DNA from 2 places in the Blautia sp. NSJ-175 genome. Region 1 is predicted to be linked to the other one. Evidence: a T-box and tRNA genes for the amino acid it is inferred to sense, from the RefSeq annotation. Region 1 holds a T-box; the other holds one or more tRNA genes.

Evidence for each region. A T-box is a leader RNA that pairs with one kind of tRNA and senses whether it is charged. The one in region 1 lies ahead of thrS (threonine--tRNA ligase), so its partner is inferred to be a tRNA-Thr.
Region 2: it has a tRNA-Thr gene. The T-box ahead of thrS (threonine--tRNA ligase) is inferred to sense a tRNA for this amino acid. The anticodon was not compared.

The regions. Positions count from the first base shown of each region.
Region 1 is NZ_JALIFQ010000018.1:2,822-14,030, reverse strand. It holds gene MUB35_RS22480 (cache domain-containing sensor histidine kinase) at 1-1,248, opposite strand, end outside; gene MUB35_RS22475 (carbohydrate ABC transporter permease) at 1,434-2,273, opposite strand; gene MUB35_RS22470 (carbohydrate ABC transporter permease) at 2,285-3,193, opposite strand; gene MUB35_RS22465 (sugar ABC transporter substrate-binding protein) at 3,259-4,590, opposite strand; gene MUB35_RS22460 (Gfo/Idh/MocA family protein) at 4,955-6,130, shown strand; gene sigG (RNA polymerase sporulation sigma factor SigG) at 6,309-7,088, shown strand; T-box leader at 7,201-7,395, shown strand; gene thrS (threonine--tRNA ligase) at 7,455-9,416, shown strand; gene MUB35_RS22445 (undecaprenyl-diphosphate phosphatase) at 9,459-10,286, shown strand; gene MUB35_RS22440 (alpha-N-arabinofuranosidase) at 10,331-11,209, opposite strand, start outside.
Region 2 is NZ_JALIFQ010000007.1:221,408-232,616, forward strand. It holds gene MUB35_RS13430 (LysE family transporter) at 1-264, shown strand, start outside; gene MUB35_RS13435 (IMP dehydrogenase) at 542-2,035, shown strand; gene glgB (1,4-alpha-glucan branching protein GlgB) at 2,186-5,410, shown strand; gene MUB35_RS13445 (mechanosensitive ion channel family protein) at 5,422-6,309, shown strand; gene MUB35_RS13450 (GerMN domain-containing protein) at 6,306-7,004, shown strand; gene MUB35_RS13455 (oxidoreductase) at 7,070-8,158, shown strand; gene bilS (flavodoxin family protein BilS) at 8,241-8,765, shown strand; gene MUB35_RS13465 (Zn-finger containing protein) at 8,771-9,178, shown strand; tRNA gene MUB35_RS13470 (tRNA-Thr) at 9,225-9,297, shown strand; gene MUB35_RS13475 (ABC transporter ATP-binding protein) at 9,570-10,706, shown strand; gene MUB35_RS13480 (ABC transporter permease) at 10,709-11,209, shown strand, end outside.

The DNA.
Region 1 (11,209 bases):
ATTCACGGTGTTGAATATAAAATGCGGAGAGATCTGCGACATCAACATCTCATAATGAGCCTTCTCTTTCAGATGGCTTTCTGTCTTCACCTTTTCAATCAGTTCTTCTATCCTCAGTCCCGCCCTGTTGTAGCTTGCAATAAATTTATGTATTTCCAGAAATGACTGTTCCGGCTCCTGAATCTTCAGGATTCCGTTCTCAGAGTTTTCCAGATTCTCCACCAGATTCGTAAGTGGCCTTGACAGTTTCCTGGAAAAATAAATCATGGTGATTATGGTGGCGGCAATTAAAAGCAGAACCATTCCGAGAATATTTCTGGAAATCCTAAGATTTCCCTCCAGATAGACCCTGCCCGGAACGGCGTACACCAAAGTATTCCCGCCGTGCTCCATAGAAACTGCCATGTACTTATAACCATTTTTCAAAACTCCCTGGATAATGGTATCAGCTTCTTTCCTCCACACAGGTTCCTCTTTTATGAGTAACTGCACCAGCCCATCTTTTTCCCCATTATATTCCATCTGCATTTCCCTGCTGCCGTCAAAAATATAAAAAGTCCCCTCGTCCAGGGGCACCATGGCCTGCGTGAATTTCCCCCATATTTTTGTACCGGAGAGCTGAATGAGAAGAACCCCCAGCTTCTCGCCGGAATAATCCAACACACTTCTGCCGATGTAGAGATAGCGGTATTCCCGTATAGGATATGTGGTCATCTCTGCAAAAAAATCCTGCAGTTCTGTGCAGAAAGTGGTTTTTCGTCCATTGGATACAATCTGCTGATACCAGTCCTGTCCTTCATAATCTACGGAAGTACGGCTCAGATTGTGTGCACCGATCAGATATCCGGAGTTTGTCAAAATGGCAATTTTGCCCCCCACTGCATTCAGAACTGAGCTTTCCATCTCGGACAGCCTTGCTGACAGCTCCGTCTTAGCCCGATACAGATCATAACTGTCCCCGGAACGAGCCATCGTGCGCAGATTCTCCAATACACTTTTGCTGGTCATCATCATACTGGTAGAGTAGTTGGTCACTTCAATCATCTGATCTCCGTTTGCTTTGATCTGAGACAGAAGTGTTGAATCATAACTGGTCATATTTTCTGTTGTAACCCTCTGTAAATAAATGTTCAGAAACATAAGTGCCAGACACAACGGCAGGACCACAAAACACCCCATGTACACAATGAGCTGTGTCCTGATACTTTTGTTTTTCAGACTGAAATGTCTGCTTCTTTCCCTCTCCATACGGTATCCGCCCTCTTTTATCCTTCATTCTAATATCTTAAATCTTTTTGTCAACTTTTCGCCTTGTGTTCCCATTACTTTCCAGTCCGGCCCATCGCGAAGCTTGTCTGAGCTATATGGCGTTCTCCGCAATTCCTACTCAGCAAAACAGGGCTGCCGCACATTTTGTGCGCCAACCCTTAAAGCTACCCCTTCACAGCTCCGGCAGACAGTCCTTCCACAAGGTTCTTCTGCACTAATGCGAAGAACAGCAATATGGGAACAAGGCTGATAACCACTGCTGACATCAATAATCCCCAGTCCACAGAGTATTGTCCGATAAAATCCTGCATTCCCACCTGAATGGTCTTTTTTAGTGTTGTATTGATGAAAATGGATGCATACATATATTCATCCCAGGATGACATGAAACAGAAAAGCGCTGTCACAAACAGTCCCGGTTTTGCCACGTAAAAGATAACGGAGAAAAAGGAACGTAATCTGCTGCATCCGTCGATCATGGCTGACTCCTCCAGTTCCCACGGAATCGTGGAAAAAAATGCACAGGTATTCCAGATGGCAAAAGGAAGAGTAAAGGAACAGTACATCAGTATCAGCCCCACATAACTGTCAATGAGCTGAAAATGTTTCATGATAATATAATACGGTATACACAGCAGGATTCCCGGAAACATTCTCGTCATCAGTACTGCCATCTTGATTTTCCCGGCGCCCAAAATGCGGTACCTTGTCAGCCCATATGCAGCCATGACAGACAATACCATACAAATAACCGTTGTCACTGCCGTAATAAATATACTGTTCATAAAATATCTGACAAAATTTGATTCAAAAATCACATGGCGGAAATTTTCAAATGTCACATATGTAGGAATAATCTGCTTTGGATCATATATCTGCTCCTGTGTTTTCAGCGCTGTCAGCACAACGTACACAAACGGCGCCACAGCAATAAATACCATCAGAACTGTAAAGATATAAGCACCTGCCATTCTGATATTCTTTTTCTGTTTTTTATTCAGCATTTGCCCCTCCTCTACTCTTTCTCACTTACCATGCGCAGATATATCCCGGAAAATACTGCCATGAAAATAAATAAGATCACAGACGCCGCCGCTGCTGTACCGAAGTTATGGTTGATGAAGGCCTCACGGTAGGCAAAGGTGTAAAGTATCTCCGTACTGTACAGGGGGCCGCCGCCGGTCATCAGCCAGATGGTGTTAAAGCAGGACACAATACCTATAAGATTCAGGATTGTGGCTATTGCCAGCGGTTCCTTGATGATAGGCAGCGTGATTCTCCAAAAGCATTGGAAACGGCTGGCCCCGTCAATTTCAGCGCTCTCATATACATCACCGGGAATGCCCTGCAGCGCAGCCAGAATAAATATCATCTGAAACGGAATCCCCTTCCAGATTGCCACAAGAACCACACACCAGAAGGCAGAGCCGATATTTCCAAGCCAGGAGATGGATTCCGTGATAGCTCCTAACTTTACGGCAAGTATGTTGATGATTCCCACATTTGCATTATATAAAAAGGTAAATGTCATTGCCGCAATCGCGTGCGGAACAGCCCAGGGCACCAGAATCAAAGTGCGGTATACAGACCTTCCTTTCAGTTTCATATTCAGTGCCAGCGCCAGCAGCATGGCTGCCACAAGCTGTATCACAAGATTCACCAGTGTCCATTTTACTGTATTTCCGATAGACTGCAGAAAAATCTTGTTGGCAAATATATTCTTATAATTTTCCAGTCCTGCAAAGGTATTGAAGATACTGTCCTTTGGACGAACCAGATTGTAATTGACAAAACTAAGATAAATACCGCGGAACAGCGGATAGATTGAGAGGGTCAGGACTGCCGCAACTGCCGGTGCCAGAAGCAGATACCCAGGCCAGTTTTTCTTCAGTTCCAGTCCCGCCCTTTTTTGTTTTCTTCCCATAATCCCACCTCAGGACGGGCAGCTCTCCCCGGCTGCGCCGGAGAGACGATAACCCGCTTTCTTGTCTACTTATAGTTAGATGCAATGTTCTCGTTTAATTTCTGCGTCAGGGACTTAAGCGCTTCCTCTGCTGTTGCCTTTCCGTAATCCACCTCCAGGATTGCATTGGTGATCAGTTCGTCGATGGCCTTTTCATTGATAACAGCCGGACGGGCACAGGTATATGGGAACTCATCTGTAAATACCTTCAGGCGTTCTTTTCCCTCCAGCGCTTTTGCATAATCAAAATCCTTACGTGCGGAAATCTTTCCCTGGACTGCCAGAATCGGATCTCCTTTTTCGGAATTGATGTACTGGATCAGATCATATGCCAATTCCGGGTTCTTACTGTTAGCGTTGATATTCCAGGTCCAGCCTCCCAGTACGGTTGCCTGTGTCTTTCCTTCCACCATGGTGGTGATCCCATAATCCAGATCAGGATTGATGCCGTCAACACCGTTTGCACACCAGTCCCCGCCCAGAAGGAAGGTGGCCTCTCCATTGGCAAAGCTTTCATAAACCTTATCCCATGTTGTGGCCTCTTTAAATGATTCTACCAGCCCTCCGTTTTCAATCATGCTGCAGATATAGTCCCAGGCTTCTTTCCCCTGTTCATTATCGATCACCACAGATGGTGTCTCACCGCTGGTATCAATGACCGGGCATTCATTCTGATAGAAGAAGGAATAAAACGCATATGCACTCTGATAGGTGATGATTCCGCCGTATCCGGCCTCCTTCACTTTTTCAAGGGCATCGGAAAGCTCTTCCCAGTTTGTGGGAACTGAGAGTCCCAGTTCATCCAGACGTTCCTTGTTATAGTACAGACCGCAGCAGTCCATGTACCAGGGAACCGAGTAATATTCTCCCTGGAACTTACCGGAATTCAGCGGCCCTTCCTGATACTGGGAAACCAGATCCTCCGGCGTGGCCAGTTCACTCAAAGGATATAGAAGACCCATTGCCGCCAAATCAATGGCATGTCCTGAATTATCCATAATCACAATATCTGCACCGCCGCCTGCCAGGGCCGCTGTCTGAAAAGATTCCTTAATATCCTGCTGGGAAGCTCCCTGCAGCGTGATTTTTGTACCGGGATGTTCCTCCTCATAATACCTGATAGTCTTTGTAAACTCCCCGCCAAGGTCCGTGGATTCATCAACCCAGTCATTTGTCATAAGAAGTGTAATCTCTGCAGAATCTCCCTTATCACTGTTCTCCCGGCTGTCTTCCTTTTTTTCATTCTCGGTGCTTTCTTCTTTCTTGTTCTCCTGACCACTGTCGGAACTACCGCACGCTGTGGTCCCTAATATCATTGCTGCCGCCATCAGTACGGCTGTCACTTTTTTTCTTTTCATACCTTCATACCTTCTTTTCCTTACAATTTTTTAACGGTTTACTGTACCCTTCTTTGCATTTTCAAAACGCCGGCTGTTTCGGAATTGCTATAAACACATTAAAACATATCCCTGTTATTTTTAGAATAAATATATTATTTGACTTTTTACCGTTCCTTCTTAAAAAATTTTCAAATTCCTTATCTTTTTTCCACCTGTTGTATTTTTAAGTTTTTTACGGCTTAAAAATAAAATATGTACTGATCCGCAAAAAAACCTGTCTGTTTTTTCGATTATTTCGCTCTGATTCAAAAGTTATCTTCATTCCCTGATACGTGTATCTGGACTAAAATCTTATGTACAGAAGAAAAGGAGGACTTTGAATATGAAAAAATTAAATGTAGCCCTGGTTGGGCTGAGCTTTGGACTGGAATTCGTTGCCATCTACTGCAGGCATCCCGATGTGGATAAGGTCTATGTTGTAGACAAAAATCAAAAACTTCTGGACCTTGCCAGAGAACGGTACAGCATCCCCCAAAGCCAGTGCTTCACTGACTTGCAGGATGTACTGGATATACCCGAGATCGATGCCGTCCATCTGGTGACGCCGCCTTCCACACACGCACCGTTTTCTGTACGGGTGCTGAATGCAGGAAAACACTGCGGCTGCACAATCCCCATGGGCATGAGCCTGGAGGAATTAAAACAGGTTATTGCCGCAAGAAAGGCCGCAGGCAAGAATTATATGTTCATGGAAACCACCATCTTCCAGAGGGAATTTCTCTATCTGAAAGAACTGTATGAGAAAGGGGAACTTGGTCGTCTGCAGTACATGACATGCGCCCACTATCAGGATATGGAAGGCTGGCCTGATTACTGGAAAGGTTTTCCTCCCCTTATGCATCCCACCCATGCGGTTGCACCGTGTCTGATGCTTGCGGGACATCTGCCGGAAAAAGTATACGCCAGAGGTTCAGGTAAAGTCCGCCGCGAACTGGAAGAACCGTATGGATGCCCTTACGCTTTTGAAGCAGCCTTTATCACCCTTCAGGACAGTGATATCACAATTGAGATGGAGCGCTTTTTATACGGAGTTGCCAGAAGTTATTCTGAGTGTTTCCGTGTATATGGGGAGAATAAAAGCTTTGAGTGGCAGCAGCTTGCAGAGGAAGATCCTGTCATCTACACCAGAACAGGAGCACTGCAGAAAGTGGATATCCTGAATGAAGAAAAAGAAGAATCCAGCAGAGGCGGAGAAATTCTGGAGGAACGGGTCAGGATACCTGATTATGCTCACCTTCTACCTGATGAGATTGCATCCTTCACCACCAATACGGTTTACAACAATGAAAATACACACCTCTCTTTTAAGCAAGGCGGCGGACACGGTGGTTCTCACCCCCACCTGGTACATGAATTCGTCCGTTCCATCCTGGAAGACCGAAAACCCGCCATCGATGATATCATGGGCGCCTACTGGACCGGCACCGGAATCTGTGCACATGAATCCGCCATGAAAGGCGGGGAAGTGATTACCATTCCCCGGTTTGAACAGCTTTAACCATAACCCAAACCCCTTGTTTTCCAAACAATTTTGTTGAAAACAAGGGGTTTTTATATCTGTTTTTCTGAATTGTCAAGGGCTAAAACTTTATTAAATTTTCCAGGTTGTCGTATATTGTCCGCACCAGGTGAGAATCATTTTACTAGACATTAAAATTTCCAGGAGGATTCTTGCAATGGCACTTAATAAAGTTGAAATATGCGGTGTGAACACTTCCAAACTCCCTGTACTTACCAATGAAGAGAAAGACATTCTGTTCGAGCGGATCAAAAAGGGAGATACGGAAGCCAGAGAATTATATATCAAGGGAAATTTGAGGCTGGTGCTCAGTATCATCAAACGCTTCTCCGCCAGCAACGAAAATGTAGATGATCTCTTCCAGATTGGCTGCATTGGGCTGATGAAGGCCATTGACAATTTCGACACGACACTGAACGTGAAATTTTCTACTTATGCGGTTCCCATGATCATCGGTGAGATCCGCAGGTATCTGCGCGACAACAACTCTATCCGGGTCAGCCGTTCTCTCCGGGACACAGCGTACAAAGCCATCTATGCCAAAGAAAATTACGTCAAGAAAAATCTCAAAGAGCCTACCATCAATGAGATTGCCGAGGAGATTGGCATTGAAAAAGAAGACATTGTCTATGCCCTGGATGCCATCCAAAGCCCGGTCAGCCTCTACGAACCTGTATACACAGAGGGCGGGGATACCCTGTATGTTATGGATCAGATCAGTGATAAAAAGAACAGAGAGGAAAACTGGATTGAGGATCTGTCCCTGAAGGAGGCCATGAAACGCCTGGATGACAGGGAAAAACACATTATCGAAATGCGTTTCTACGAAGGAAAAACCCAGATGGAGGTTGCCCGGGAAATCGGCATCTCCCAGGCTCAGGTCAGCCGTCTGGAAAAGCACGCGCTGAAAAACATGAAAAACTATCTCCGTCCCTGAAAATCCTCACGCTCCTGACTTGACATTCACGCCCATAGATGATATGCTAAACACCAATTCAGAATGTATCCGCAGCCTTTCAACAGGTCTGCCGCTGCATTCTGCCATATGATCCAACGCGTAGACAGGAAGAGTAAAATGTCTATCCATGCAGAGAGGAATGCATACGGTGTGAGCATTCTATGGGGAAACATTTGAAGACCACCCTGGAGCGGCTTTAATAAAGTCCGGCCGACACCGTTATCGTCTGAATGAGTGGTATTTGCAAAAAGGGTGGAACCGCGGTATCTTGTTTATCGTCCCTGAACAGTCTTAGGATTGTTCAGGGTTTTTTTATTTAATCAATTACTCATGGAGGAAAAAAGAATGAAGATCACATTAAAAGACGGCTCCGTAAAAGAATATACGGAGTCCAAATCAGTCATTGACATTGCCTTTGACATAAGCGAAGGACTGGCACGGGCTGCCTGCGCAGGCCAGGTGGACGGTCAGATTGTGGATTTAAGAACTGTCATCCACAAGGACTGCAGCCTGAACATTCTCACAGCCAGAGATCCGGAAGGACTTCGTGTTGTCCGCCATACCTGCTCTCATGTACTGGCTGAAGCTGTCAGACATCTGTTTCCCAATGCCAAACTGGCAATCGGGCCGGCAATCGACACCGGCTTCTACTATGACTTTGAGGCAGAACCATTTTCCAGAGAGGACCTTGACCAACTGGAAAAAGAGATGAAACGGATCATCAAGAAAGGAAACAAACTTGAACGCTTCACTCTCCCAAGAGAGGAGGCCATCCGCCTCATGACAGAAAAAGAAGAACCCTACAAAGTGGAACTGATCACAGACCTTCCCGCAGATGCTGAGATTTCCTTCTACTCCCAGGGAGATTTCGTTGATCTGTGCGCAGGACCTCATCTTATGAACACAAAAGGCATCAAAGCGTTTAAACTGACCTCCTCCTCAGGTGCTTACTGGAGAGGGGATTCCAGCAAACCCATGCTGCAGAGAATATACGGCAGCGCCTTTTCCACAAAGGATGAGCTGAACGAATATCTCCAGCACTTGGAAGAGATCAAAAAACGTGACCACAACAAGCTTGGACGTGAAATGGAATTATTCACCACCGTTGATGTGATCGGACAGGGCCTTCCCCTGCTGATGCCAAAAGGCGCTAAGATCATCCAGACACTCCAGAGATGGATCGAGGATGAGGAGGACAACAATTGGGGCTATATCCGTACCAAGACACCCCTCATGGCCAAAAGTGACTTATACAAGATATCCGGTCACTGGGACCACTACAAAGACGGCATGTTTGTTCTGGGAGATGAGGAGACGGACAAAGAAGTGTTTGCTCTGCGTCCCATGACCTGCCCCTTCCAGTATTATGTATATAAATCCAGACAGCGCTCCTACCGCGACCTGCCTCTTCGCTACAGCGAGACCTCCACACTGTTCAGAAACGAGGATTCCGGCGAAATGCACGGCCTGACACGTGTCCGCCAGTTCACCATCTCGGAGGGCCACCTGATCGTCCGCCCGGATCAGATGGTGGAAGAATTCAAAGGCTGTCTGGCGCTTGCCAAGAAATGCCTGACCACACTGGGCCTTCAGGATGATGTGACTTATCATTTATCCAAATGGGACCCGGAAAATACAGAAAAGTATATCGGCGATGCCGAGGTATGGGAACAGACGGAACAGCATATCCGCAGCATTTTAGTGGAACTGGATGTTCCATTTGTGGAGGATGTGGGAGAAGCCGCCTTCTACGGCCCCAAGGTAGATATCAATGCCAAAAATGTATACGGCAAAGAGGATACCATGATCACCATACAGTGGGATGCACTGCTGGCTGAACAGTTTGACATGTACTATATTGACCAGAACGGAGAAAAAGTCCGCCCGTACATTATCCACAGAACCTCCATCGGCTGCTATGAGAGGACTCTGGCATGGCTCATTGAAAAATATGCCGGCATGTTCCCCACCTGGCTCTGCCCGGAACAGGTCCGCATCCTTCCCATCTCTGAAAAATACCAGGATTACGCGGTCAGAGTAGAAAGCGAGTTAAAGAAAAACGGTATCCTCTGCACCATAGACGAGCGTTCCGAAAAGATTGGCTACAAGATCCGTGAGGCAAGGCTCGCAAAAGTTCCTTACATGATCGTTGTGGGCGAAAAGGAAGAAGCAGAAGGAAAAGTGGCAGTCAGAAGCCGTTTCCTTGGTGATGAAGGCCAGAAATCCCTGGATGATTTCATTGATGCTCTCTGCAAGGAAATCCGCACAAAGGAAATCCGCCGCATCGAAACACCAAACAACCAGTAATCTCACGACTCACGACGGGCATCACAGAAAGGAAAAATATTCATGGATTTTATTGAAATCTTAAAGGCGGTCATTCTCGGTATCATACAGGGTATCACAGAATGGCTGCCCATCAGCAGCACAGGGCATTTGATCTTGTTTGACAATATCTGGCCCATGACCTCCACACCGGAATTTTTTGAAGTCTTCAAAGTGGTGATCCAGTTCGGCTCCATACTGGCTGTTCTGGTCCTGTTTTTCCATAAGCTGAACCCCTTTTCTCCAAAGAAAAGTACCGCTGAAAAACAGGAGACCTACACACTGTGGAAAAAGGTGGCTGTGGGATGTATTCCCATCGTGATTGCGGGACTGCCCCTTGATACGGTTCTGGAGGACTATCTGTCCAGTGTATACATAATCGCTGCAACCCTGATCCTGTACGGTATTGCCTTTCTTGTCATTGAGAGCAGAAAAAAACAGCCGACAATGGATTCTCTGGAGGCACTTACCTATCAGGCAGCCTTTTTCATCGGCTGTTTCCAGGTGCTGGCGGCAATTCCCGGAACCTCCAGAAGCGGCGCAACCATCCTGGGCGCTGTCATTCTGGGCTGCTCCCGTTATGTAGCCAGTGAATTTTCCTTCTTTCTTGCCATACCGGTCATGGCCGGCGCCAGCGGTCTGAAGCTGCTGAAATATTTCCTGAAAACAGGCATGTTTTCCGGTGAAGAATGGATTCTCCTGATAATCGGAACCTTTGTCTCCTTTATCGTATCCATTTTTGCCATCCGCATGCTTCTGGGCTACATCAGAAAACATGACTTTAAAATATTCGGTGTCTACCGTATCATACTCGGCATGATCGTCATCCTCTATTTTGCCTTCCTTGGATGACGCAGACAGGGCGCTTTCCCCATGGAAAACGCCCTGTTTTTCTCTTATTTTACTGCCAGATGCAGCACGCTGCACGCAGGTATGGTAAACGCAATTCCTTTGTCCGTGATCTTCACATCTCTAAACTCTTTCACCTTAACAGTTTCCGGCTCCTCAAAAGTATTCATGGCATGCATCTCTTCCGCCAGGATCTCTCCTCTAACCTCTGTCACAGGTTTTTCCAGGATCAGTGCATCCACATCGTAATCCTCATCCAGGGAAAGGTTTGTGATTGTTATATGCATCACTCCCTCCGCATCCACTGATACGGACTCTGTCAGGTTCGGCACCTGATACTCCGCCTCCGCTCCTATGGTCTTTGTGTCGATACGGCTTTCCAGAAGATCCGCATCCTGATGGTATTTATACATATGAAATACATGGTAGGTCGGTGTCAGCAGCATCTTCTCCCCTTCTGTCAGGATCACAGACTGGAGAACATTCACAAGCTGGGCCAGATTTGCCATATGGACACGGTCACTGTGTTTGTTGAAAATATTCAGGTTGATGCCTGCCACCAGCGCATCCCTCATGGTGTTCTGCTGGTAAAGGAATCCCGGATTTGTGCCGGGCTCCACGGTAAACCAGGTCCCCCACTCATCCACGATCATTCCAATCTTCTTCTCCGGGTCATACTTGTCCATAATGGCACCGTGACGGTTGATCAGCTCTTCCATATAAAGTGTTTTGCTCAGCGTCTTGTACCACGCCTTATCGTCAAAATCCGTAGCGCTTCCCTTGATGTCCCATCCCTCCGGATGCGTGTAATAATGCAGGGAAAGGCCATCCATAAATCCATGCTGGAAAGGCTGGCTGTGGCGGAAACAGGTATGCATCACACCCTCTGTCCACTCATAATCATCCACATTTGCTCCGCAGGCAAT
Region 2 (11,209 bases), on a different contig from region 1:
TCCGGCATGGTACTGCAATTTATCAATCCTAAAATTTACATTTACGCAATCACGGCAATGTCGCTTTATATCCTGCCGGTTTATCATTCCGGCACGGCACTGGCCGGATTTACTGCCGTACTGTCTCTGATCGGTGCTTCCGGTTCTTTTATATGGGCGCTTTTCGGGGCGGCATTTTGTAAATTCTTCTCCAGACATACGAAGCTGGTAAACGCTGTTATGGCTCTTTTACTTATTTACTGCGCTGTTTCTTTGTTTCTTTGATCCTTTGTCCGTGGTCCCGATGAGCAAATATCCGTGAAGAGGAAGAGATGCGAAAAGGTTAAAACGGAGCGGCAAAATGCAGTGTGGCAGGGGCACCGGACGGAGGGAAAAGAGTGCGCCTGTTTTCATTGACAAAGAAGAACTGCCTGTGCTAGTATCAAACATAACCAGTTACCCTTTGGGCATTCCCAGGCGCCGGGAAGCCGCAGGATTTTTGAAAAGGTAACGAAATACGAATTGCAGTCGGAAAACCAGCAGTCAGAAAAGGAGAATTGACATGGCATTTTATTATGAGGAGCCGTCCAGAACATTTAGCGAATATCTTCTGATTCCGGGGTATTCGTCCACACATTGTGTGCCGTCCAAAGTGGATCTGAAAACACCTCTGGTGAAATACAAAAAAGGGGAGGAACCGGCACTGACTATCAACATTCCCATGGTCTCTGCAATCATGCAGTCTGTCTCAGATGACAATCTGGCCGTAGCCCTTGCCCAGGAGGGCGGTATTTCCTTTATCTACGGTTCCCAGCCGGTTGAAAAGCAGGCGGAGATGGTGGAAAAGGTAAAACGTTACCGTGCCGGTTTCGTGGTCAGTGACTCTAACGTGTCGCCGGAGATGACCCTTCAGGATGTGCTTCGTCTTACGGAACAGACGGGCCACTCTACCATAGCTGTCACGGAGGATGGTTCACCGGGGGGAAAGCTGCTCGGCATTGTCACCAATAAGGATTACCGGGTAAGCCGCATGAACCTGGACTTAAAGGTAAAAGAATTTATGACAAAACTGGACGACCTTGTATATGCAGACGAGGAGACGACTCTGAAGGAGGCCAATGATATCATCTGGGAGCACAAGATAAACTGTCTGCCTCTTGTGAATAAGAACCGGGAACTGGTGTATCTTGTTTTCAGGAAGGATTACGATACACACAAGAAAAATGAAAATGAACTGATTGACAGCCATAAGCGCTACATGGTAGGGGCAGGAATCAACACCAGGGATTACGAGACGCGTGTTCCGGCACTGATCGGGGCGGGAGCCGATATTCTGTGTATTGACAGCTCGGAAGGCTTTTCAGAGTGGCAGAAGATCACGATTGACTATATCAGGAAAAATTATGGAAATGATGTAAAGGTAGGTGCCGGAAATGTGGTGGACGCGGAAGGATTCCGCTTCCTGGCTGAGGCAGGGGCTGACTTTGTCAAGGTGGGAATCGGCGGCGGTGCTATCTGTATTACCCGCGAACAGAAAGGCATCGGCAGAGGACAGGCCACTGCATTGATCGAGGTGGCAAAGGCCAGGGATGCGTATTTTGAAGAGACGGGAATCTATATTCCCATCTGCTCTGACGGCGGAATCGTCCACGATTATCATATTACCCTGGCGCTGGCTATGGGTGCTGACTTTATTATGCTGGGAAGGTATTTTGCCAGATTTGACGAAAGCCCTACCAAGAAGGTTAATATCAACGGCAGCTATATGAAGGAATACTGGGGTGAGGGCAGCGCGCGGGCCAGAAACTGGCAGCGGTATGATATGGGAGGCGAGAAAAAACTTTCTTTTGAGGAAGGTGTGGATTCTCTGGTACCCTATGCAGGAAGTCTGAAGGATAATGTAAACCTGACTCTGAGCAAGGTCCGCTCTACTATGTGCAACTGCGGAGCGCTCACCATTCCGGAGCTTCAGGAAAAAGCTAAGATCACACTGGTTTCCGCTACAAGTATTGTTGAGGGCGGCGCACATGATGTGTTGCTGCGGGATCAGAGATAAATTTATGAGACAGATTCTGTAAAAGAGGGGGTTCTGATGACGGAACCTGCTTTTGCGGAATCTGTTTTTTTCTGGTATCGCGCGCCGTTTTCATCCAAGGTTTACTTTTTAACGCTTTAATGATAAAATGTAACAAAAGGAGGGTGTTTTATGTCTGACAAATTATATGAATTGATGGATTGGCCGGAAATAGAGGCTGTTGTATATTCTGAGGAAAGCGAACCGCGCCGTATTTTGGGACCGAGAGTGACAGAAGACGGTATTTTGATCCAGTGTTTTGTGCCGGGCGCTGTGCAGGCAAGAATTCTGCTCACAAAGGAAAAAGAGACTTACGATATGGTCATGGAGGATGAGGCAGGCTTTTTCGCTGTGCTGATTCCGGGAAATAAAATACCGAAATATAAAGTGGAAATCCAGGATGGGGAAGGAAACAAAAAACAGTTTTATGATCCCTATGCTTTTACATCTAAAATCAGCCTTGACGAGGAACAGCAGTTCTGTGCAGGCATCTGTTATGATATCTATGAAAAACTGGGCGCGCATACCATGACGATCAATGGTGTGTCCGGTGTGTATTTTGCAGTCTGGGCACCGAATGCGATTCGTGTTTCCGTGGTTGGTGATTTTAACCACTGGGATGGCAGGGCGCATCAGATGAACCGCCTGGCTGTGTCAGGGATTTTTGAGATATTTATACCCGGGATCAAACCGGGCGCCTTATATAAATATGAGATCAAGGCAAAAGGTTCCCTGGTATACTTAAAGGCAGATCCCTACGGAAACCAGGCGGAGCTGCGTCCGAAAACAGCCTCCATAGTAGCAGATCTGAACCATTACCGTTGGCAGGATGACCAGTGGTTAAAAGACAGGAAACGTGTCAATGACGAGAAGAAGCCCATGCTGGTCTATGAGATGCATCTCGGTTCCTGGATAAAACCTGAGGAAGAGGGAAAACTGTTCTGTAATTACCGGGATATCGCGCCAAAGCTTGCTGAGTATTTAAAGGATATGGGTTACACACATGTGGAGCTTATGCCGGTTATGGAACATCCCTTTGACGCCTCCTGGGGATATCAGGTGACAGGATATTATGCGCCTACCAGCAGATACGGCACCTGTGAGGATTTTATGTATTTCATGGATTATCTGCATCAGCAGGGCATCGGTGTGATCCTTGACTGGGTACCGGCACATTTTCCGAAAGATACCCCGGGACTTCCGAATTTTGACGGCACCTGTCTGTATGAGCATTTAGACCCGAGACAGGGTATGCATCCCCATTGGGGAACACTGATCTACAATTACGGAAGGCCGCAGGTTAGAAATTTCCTTATTTCCAATGCACTTTTCTGGGTAGAGAAATTCCATGCAGATGGTATCCGTATGGACGCGGTGGCTTCCATGCTGTATCTGGATTACGGAAAGAATGACGGGGAATGGGTTCCAAACATTTACGGCGGCAATGAGAATCTGGAAGCCATAGAATTTTTAAAACATTTGAATTCCATTTTTAAGAAGAGACATCCGGATGCACTTCTCATAGCAGAGGAATCCACGGCATGGCCTAAGATCACGGGCAGCATTGAGGATGACGGCCTGGGCTTTGATATGAAGTGGAATATGGGCTGGATGAATGACTTTATTGACTATATGAAAAAGGATCCGCTGTTCAGAGGCGGTGCCCACGATGAGCTTACATTCAGTATGGTGTATGCCTACAGTGAAAAGTTCCTTTTAAGTCTGTCACACGATGAGGTGGTGCATTTAAAAGGCTCCCTTCTTATGAAAATGCCGGGTGACAAGGAGCAGAAGTTCGCGAATCTCCGTGCTGCCTATGGATTTATGGCTGTTCATCCCGGCAAGAAGCTGTTGTTCATGGGACAGGAGTTTGCCCAGGAGAGAGAGTGGTCTGAGGAGAGAAGCCTTGACTGGGAGCTTCTGGAACAGCCGGATCATCAGCAGTTTAAAAATTATGTGAAGGCACTCTGGAACTTCTATAAGGAACAGCCGGCTCTGTATGAGATGGATTACGATACAGAGGGATTTGAGTGGATCAACCACATGGAATCCGAGAAAAATATGCTGACCTTTATCAGGAAGACGAAAAAGAAAGAGGAGTTGCTGGTGATCGTGTGCAATTTCTCACCTCTTTCGTACGAAAAATACCAGATGGGCGTTCCGTATCCGGGCAAATATAAAGAAATCTTCAACAGTGATGCAGCAGAATTCGGCGGAACCGGCGTGAGAAATGCCAGAGCAAAATCCTCCAAACGGGCAGAGCATGACGAGAGAAAGAATTCTATCGTTATTGATGTTGCGCCGTTGTCTGTACAGATATTCTCCTACATAAAAGAGGAGAAAAAGACGACAGCAAAGACCGGTGCAAAGAAAACCGTGAAGGAGACAACGTCTGCAAAATCTGCGGAAAAGGGTAAAACCAGGGCTGCCAGAGCAGAAAAGGCTGCTGAGAGCCGGGAAAATCCTGCAGTTTCAAAAGTCCGGGCAGAGTTAGAACAGAAGATCGAAGAAGAGCGTAAAAAGGAGCTGGAGCAGCAGGCGCTGAGTATCGCGGCGGCAGCAGAGGCTGTCAAAGCGGATGCGGTATCCAAAAAGGAGACAGGAATAGGCGCCGAGGCGGAAAACATCGGGACGAATGCAAAGAGCAGTAAGGCTGAGGCAGGAAAGAACGACAAGGCGCTGACAGCAAAAGCCGGAGCTAAAAAAACAGCATCCAAGAAGACAGCAGGAACAAGAGCAAAAAAGGCGGCAGCCAAAACGGGAACAGAGAAGGCAGCCGGGGCTAAGGCTAAAAAAGCTGCAGCCGGGACAGCGGCTGAGAAAGTAGAAGTGAAAGCGGAAGCTGAAAAAACCATGGCTAAGCCGGAGAATGAGAAGATAGAGGCAAAGCCGGATGCTAAAAAGATAGCGGCAAAGCCAGACGCTAAAAAGATAGAGGCAAAGCCGGAAGCTGAAAAGATAGAGGCAAAGCCAGATGCTAAAAAGATAGCAGCAAAGCCGGAAGCTGAAAAAATAGAGGCAAAGCCAGACGCTAAAAAGATAGAGGCAAAGCCGGACGCGGAGAAGATAGAAGCGAGGCCGGAAGCTAAAAAGATAGAGGCAAAGCCGGACGCGGAGAAGATAGAAGCGAAGCCGGAAGCTAAAAAGATAGCGGCAAAGCCGGATGCAGAGAAGATAGAAGCGAAGCCGGAAGCTGAAAAGATAGCAGCAAAACCGGAAGCGGAGAAGATAGAAGCCAAGCCGGAAGCTGAAAAGATAGCAGCAAAACCAGAGGCCGAGAAAATAGCAGCAAAACCGGAAGCCGGCAAAACAGCTTCCAAAAAGGGAACAACGAGAAAGACGACCGGAAAAAAATAAGGATGAACTAAATGACAGGAATTTTGGCAAAAAGCATTAACCTAGAAAAAATCTGGAACCACATCAGTGCCCAGATTCCCGCTGTGGAAGCTTTCGCATGGAAAGTGATCCTGGCGATCGTCATCTATTTTATAGCCAGCAAGGTGATCGTCAAGATATGTGCCTTTATACGGGCAGCCATGAACAAAGCAGGTGCAGACACCGGCGTAATCCAGTTTTTGACTTCTTTTGTAAAAACGGCCCTGTATTTCCTGCTGATCGTAAGTATTGCGGTCCGTTTTGGAATTAAGGAATCCTCCATTGCGGCATTACTGGCATCCGGAGGTGTAGCGATTGGTCTGGCACTGCAGGGCGGTCTGTCAAACCTGGCAGGCGGAGTGATCATTATGCTTCTAAGGCCCTTTACAGTGGGAGACTACATTATAGAGAACACCAACAGCCAGGAAGGGACCGTGGTGAAAATTGATCTGTTTTATACCACACTCTCTACCGTGGACAACAGAAGGATTACCATACCAAACGGAAACATTACCAATTCCAGCATTGTGAATGTGACATCTCAGGACAAGCGGAAACTGGAGATCAAGGTGATGATCGGCTACCAGTCGGATCTGAAAAAGGCTAAAGGAATACTGGAAACGCTGCTCCATGCAGATCCTGCCATTATGTCGGAGCAGGAGATGTTGGTATTTGTGGATGAACTGGCAGATGACGGTGTGATCCTGGGACTCCGGGCATGGGTGAAGACAGAAGACTACTGGCCTGCAAAATGGAGGCTGAACGAGGAGATTAAACTGACATTTGACGAGGAAGACATTGATATTCCATATCCGCAGCTTGATGTGCATATCAAGTCCGGATTGCCGGAAACTTTCGGCAGAGAGGAGCGCAGCCTATGAAACACAGAAAATTATGTCTTGCCATCCTGCTGGGCGCTGTCCTGATATTTGGCGCGGCCGGATGCAGCAATGCCGAGGATACAGACGCGAAAACCCAGACAGAGGCAAAAGAAGAGCAAAAGGACAGCGGCCAGGAAAACAAAGAAACCTCAGATAAGGAGTCAAAAAAAGAGGACACCAAGACAGATAAGAAAGAAAATACGGAAGCAAAAGAGAATCCGGATGAGACAGCAAAGAAAGACACAGAAAAAGATGCGGATAAGAACAGTGCTGATGCACAGGAACCTGAGGAGGAGAACACCCCGGTCCAGGCAGGCCAGGCTTTTATCTATGTTCCCGATGACAATGCGGAGGGCTGGAATGTCAATCAGGTAGAGATTGCACAGGTGACAGCAGATGCCCTGATTGGCCAGCTTGTGGGCGCCGGCGTTCTGACGGACAGCATTACAGTCCAGAATTTTGAGGAGACAGAGGAGGAGGGGCAGTATGTCCTGAAACTGGATCTGTCCTCCAATTTTAAAGACAGTGTCCGTTCCATGGGGACTGCCGGAGAGATTCTTACCATTGGTGCAGTGGTCAATTCTTTTCTGGACACCTTTCAGGCGGAAGCAATCCAGATTACCGTGGACGGTGGTACACTGGAGACAGGCCACGAGGTTTATGAGGGCTATATGACACATATGGATTATCAGTAACTACAGGTGCAGCGCCGGGGATATTCCGGCTGCTGCATTTTCAGATTGGATGGGAGTGGTTGGCTATGAAAAAACTATTTGAACCATTACAGATAAAAAATGTGCAGATAAAAAACAGAATTTGTTTTCCGCCGGTGGTATGCTATGCCTGGGGCTCCCGGGACGGCTATGTGTCACCGGAAAATGTGGAACATTACAGAAATGTGGCAAAAGGACAGACCGGCCTGATCATACAGGAGGCTACCTGTGTGGATAAGAACGGAAAGCTTGCCGAAAATCAGCTGGGCATCTGGGAGGACGGCCAGATCCAGGGACTTTCCCGGATCGTGGACGCAGTACACGGGGAAGGATGCCCCATCTTTATCCAGATCCATCATGCCGGTGTCTCAGGTCTGGATGGGGAGCTTGCCTGTCCCAGTGACTACAGCTTCTATAAAGATGGGGTCAAAAAAACAGGAAAAGAACTGACAACCGAGGAAATACATAAGATTCAGCAGGAATTTACAGACGCGGCAGTCCGTGCCTGGAAAGCAGGCTATGACGGTGTGGAACTGCACGGATGCCATCAGTACCTGATGTGTGAATTTTTTAACCGCTGGGTGAACCGCAGGCAGGACGCATACGGGGAACACGGAGAACGGTTCGCAGTGGAAATCCTGCGGGCCATTAGGGAAAGGGTGCCGGAGGATTTTGTGGTGGGAATCCGTCTGGGCGGATTTGAGCCAAGGCTGGAGGACGGAATCCGGCATGCCAGGATACTGGAAAAGGAGGGCATAGATTTTATTGATGTGTCCTATGGCTTTTCCGGTGAAGATGACCCGAAAGCACCGGTAGATTTTCCATATGAAAAATGTATCTACGCGGCAGCGGAGATCAAGCGTGCCGTGTCCGTTCCTGTATTTGCGGTAAATGGTATCACAAGCCCACAGATGGCCCAGGACGTATTGGAGCGCACCGATGTGGATATGATCGACATTGCGCGGGGGATCATTGTGAATTATAATTGGGCTAAAGATGCCATAGAAGGCCGGGATACAGGGAAATGTCTGCACTGCAGGCGCTGTCTGTGGTGCGAGAATCCGGAAACCTGTGCCGGCAGAAAAGTCCTTAAGAAAAATCTGAGAAGAAAAAAGGAATTTATAGACAATTTATAATTTTTAAGAGTCAGGAAATATCTATTTGTCTGTCATCGTGCTATTATTAATATATCGTAAAAATGAGAGAGGATGATACCACATGAAGACGCAGGTATTGTATAAGAGCAGAACGGGCAACACGGAAAAGCTGGCAAAGGCCATATTTGCAGCAGTTCCGGGCTCGGATAAGGACATTGCCCGGCTGGACGGGCAGACAGACTATGATATGGCGGACATTTATTTTATCGGTTTCTGGACAGACAGAGGAAGCGCCAGCGTAGAAGTGCTGGATTATCTGGGCTCCCTGCAGGGAAAGAAGATCGCATTGTTCGGCACCTGCGGAATGGGAGAAAGTCAGGAGTATTTTAAGAAGATTGAGGAGAACATCCGGGTTTTCATAGAGGATGACAATGAATATCTGGGCGCATTTATCTGCCAGGGCAAGATGCCGATTCAGGTCAGGGAAAAATACAACCGTATGAGAAACGGGGATAATGACAGGCAGATTGACACCATGATACGGAATTTTGATATGGCCATGCTGCATCCTGATATGGATGATCTGGAGCATGCGGCACAGTTTGTGAGCAAAATATATGAATCATTAGAGAAGGATGGGAATTAAGAATCATGAAAGAAAAATTTGCAAGGTTTATGGCAGGACGCTACGGCACAGACAGGCTGAACCAGTTTATGCTGATCGTACTTCTGGTCTGTGCTGTCATCAATATGTTCATCAGAAATGGATATGTTTCCATGCTGCTGACTTCCTGGGAGATTCTGCTGATCGTTTTTATTTACATCAGAATGTTTTCAAGAAATCTCACGAAACGTTATGCTGAGAATCAGAAGTATCTGGCTGTGGAGAACAAGGTACGCCATTTTTTCGGACAGAAAAAATATATCCAGCAGCAGAGAAAGGATTACCACATTTATTCCTGCCCAAACTGCAAGCAGAAGATTCGTATTCCGAAGGGAAAAGGCAAGGTAAGCGTGCGCTGTCCAAAATGTGGGACAGAATTTGTAAAAAATAGTTGAAATTTTCTCAAAATCGTGTATAATATCACTTGTGTGTGAAACACAAGCTGGAATAGCTCAGTCGGTAGAGCACTTCACTCGTAATGAAGGGGTCGTGAGTTCGAGTCTCATTTCCAGCTTTTCAGAATCCCGCAGATATGCGGGATTTTTTGTCTTTTCAGAGCTAAAAGCGCAAGGTCCCATAGCAGGACTTTACGCTTTCTTTGTTTTTCAGCGGGTTACACATTCGCCAATACTGCTCACAGCCAGCCAATATTTTAATAACAGAGAATAAAATGGATAAAATACATCTGAATTGCCCGCCGGGAATTGACAACGCCGAACATTTGTGCCATTATATACCAGAGATAGTTTAACAAATAACAATGTTAAGATTAGAAAAGGACACTACATGAACGATATACGACACCTGCAAGAAACTCCCGCGGATTCTGCAGTGGCAGATGCGGGAAAAGAGACGTTACTGGAACTTAAGGGGATAAGCAAGAGCTTCGGGACCACAGACGTGCTCAAAGATATTGACCTTTCGATAGAAAGAGGAGAATTCATCACATTCTTAGGCGCTTCCGGCTGCGGAAAAACCACAACTCTGCGTATCATTGCCGGGCTGGAAATGCCGGACAAAGGCCAGGTGATTCTGGAAGGCCGGGATGTGACCATGCTGGAACCCCATCAGAGGGATGTGAATACAGTGTTTCAGAATTATGCCCTGTTTCCCCATATGAATGTGGAGGCAAACATCGGCTATGGCCTGAGAATCCGTAAGGTTCCAAAAAATGAAATCAGGGAAAAAGTAAAGAAAATGCTGGATCTGGTTCAGCTCTCCGGCTATGAAAAGCGTATGCCATCAGAACTGTCAGGCGGGCAGAAGCAGAGGGTTGCCATTGCCCGCTCCCTGATCAACAGCCCAAAACTCCTGCTTTTGGATGAGCCTCTGGGCGCCCTTGATCTGAAGCTCAGAAGGGCTATGCAGACAGAGCTGAAGCGGCTTCAGAAGAAGCTGGGTATTACCTTCCTGTACATAACACATGACCAGGAGGAGGCGATCAACATGTCAGACCGTATTGTGGTCATGCGTGACGGTCAGTTTGAACAGATCGGTACCCCGGATGAGATCTATAACCGCCCGAAGACCAGCTATGTGGCTGACTTTGTGGGCAATGCCAATATAATCTCCGGTGTTGTGGAGCATATAGGGGAGGAGCTTACGGATATCCGGGTGAACAACTGCCTTATCACAGCAGGGACGGCGGACGGCCTGAAAAAAGGCGGCAGGGCTGTGGTGGCTGTGAGAAGGGAAAATATCAAAGTCTGCCGCGAGTGTAAAAAAGGTCTTCCTGCAGTGATAACCGATAAATCCTTTAATGCAGGACAGCTCCACATGGCCTTTAAACTGGAGGACGGCAGGGAAGTGGTTGCCAGCCATTACGGCATAGATACAGATCTGACGGTGGATCAGAAGGTCTGTGTGGGATGGGAGCCGCAGCACGCTGTCTTTGTGGATCTGGAAGATACACAGGAGGCGTGAGGATGGAGAAAAAGAAAAGATCAGGACTGTTTCTGACGGTTGCACCCCTCTATATCTTCACCCTTGTCTTTGTGGCAGGACCGCTGCTCTATATGATAGCCCTGAGCTTTGCCACAAACAGCGACGGATGGGGGACCCTGTGGAAATTTACCCTGGAAAATTATAAGAAGATCGCAGATCCTGTTTACCTGAAGAGCTTTTCCCAGTCCTTCCAGCTTGCGTTTACCAGCACCATCTGTATCACGCTGCTGGGATATCCCTTTGGCTATTTTATGGCAAAACAGTCGGCAAAATGGAAGAAGAGGATCATGCTGCTGATCATGGTGCCTTTCTGGACCAGTTCCCTGATCCGCATGTACGGATGGATCATCCTGCTCCAGGCAAAAGGCGTGTTCAATACGCTGCTTGTGAAGCTGGGCATCATTGAGGAACCGCTGAAAATCCTCTACTCCTATCCTGCAGTTGTCATTGGCATGATTTACGCGCTGCTACCTTTTATGGTG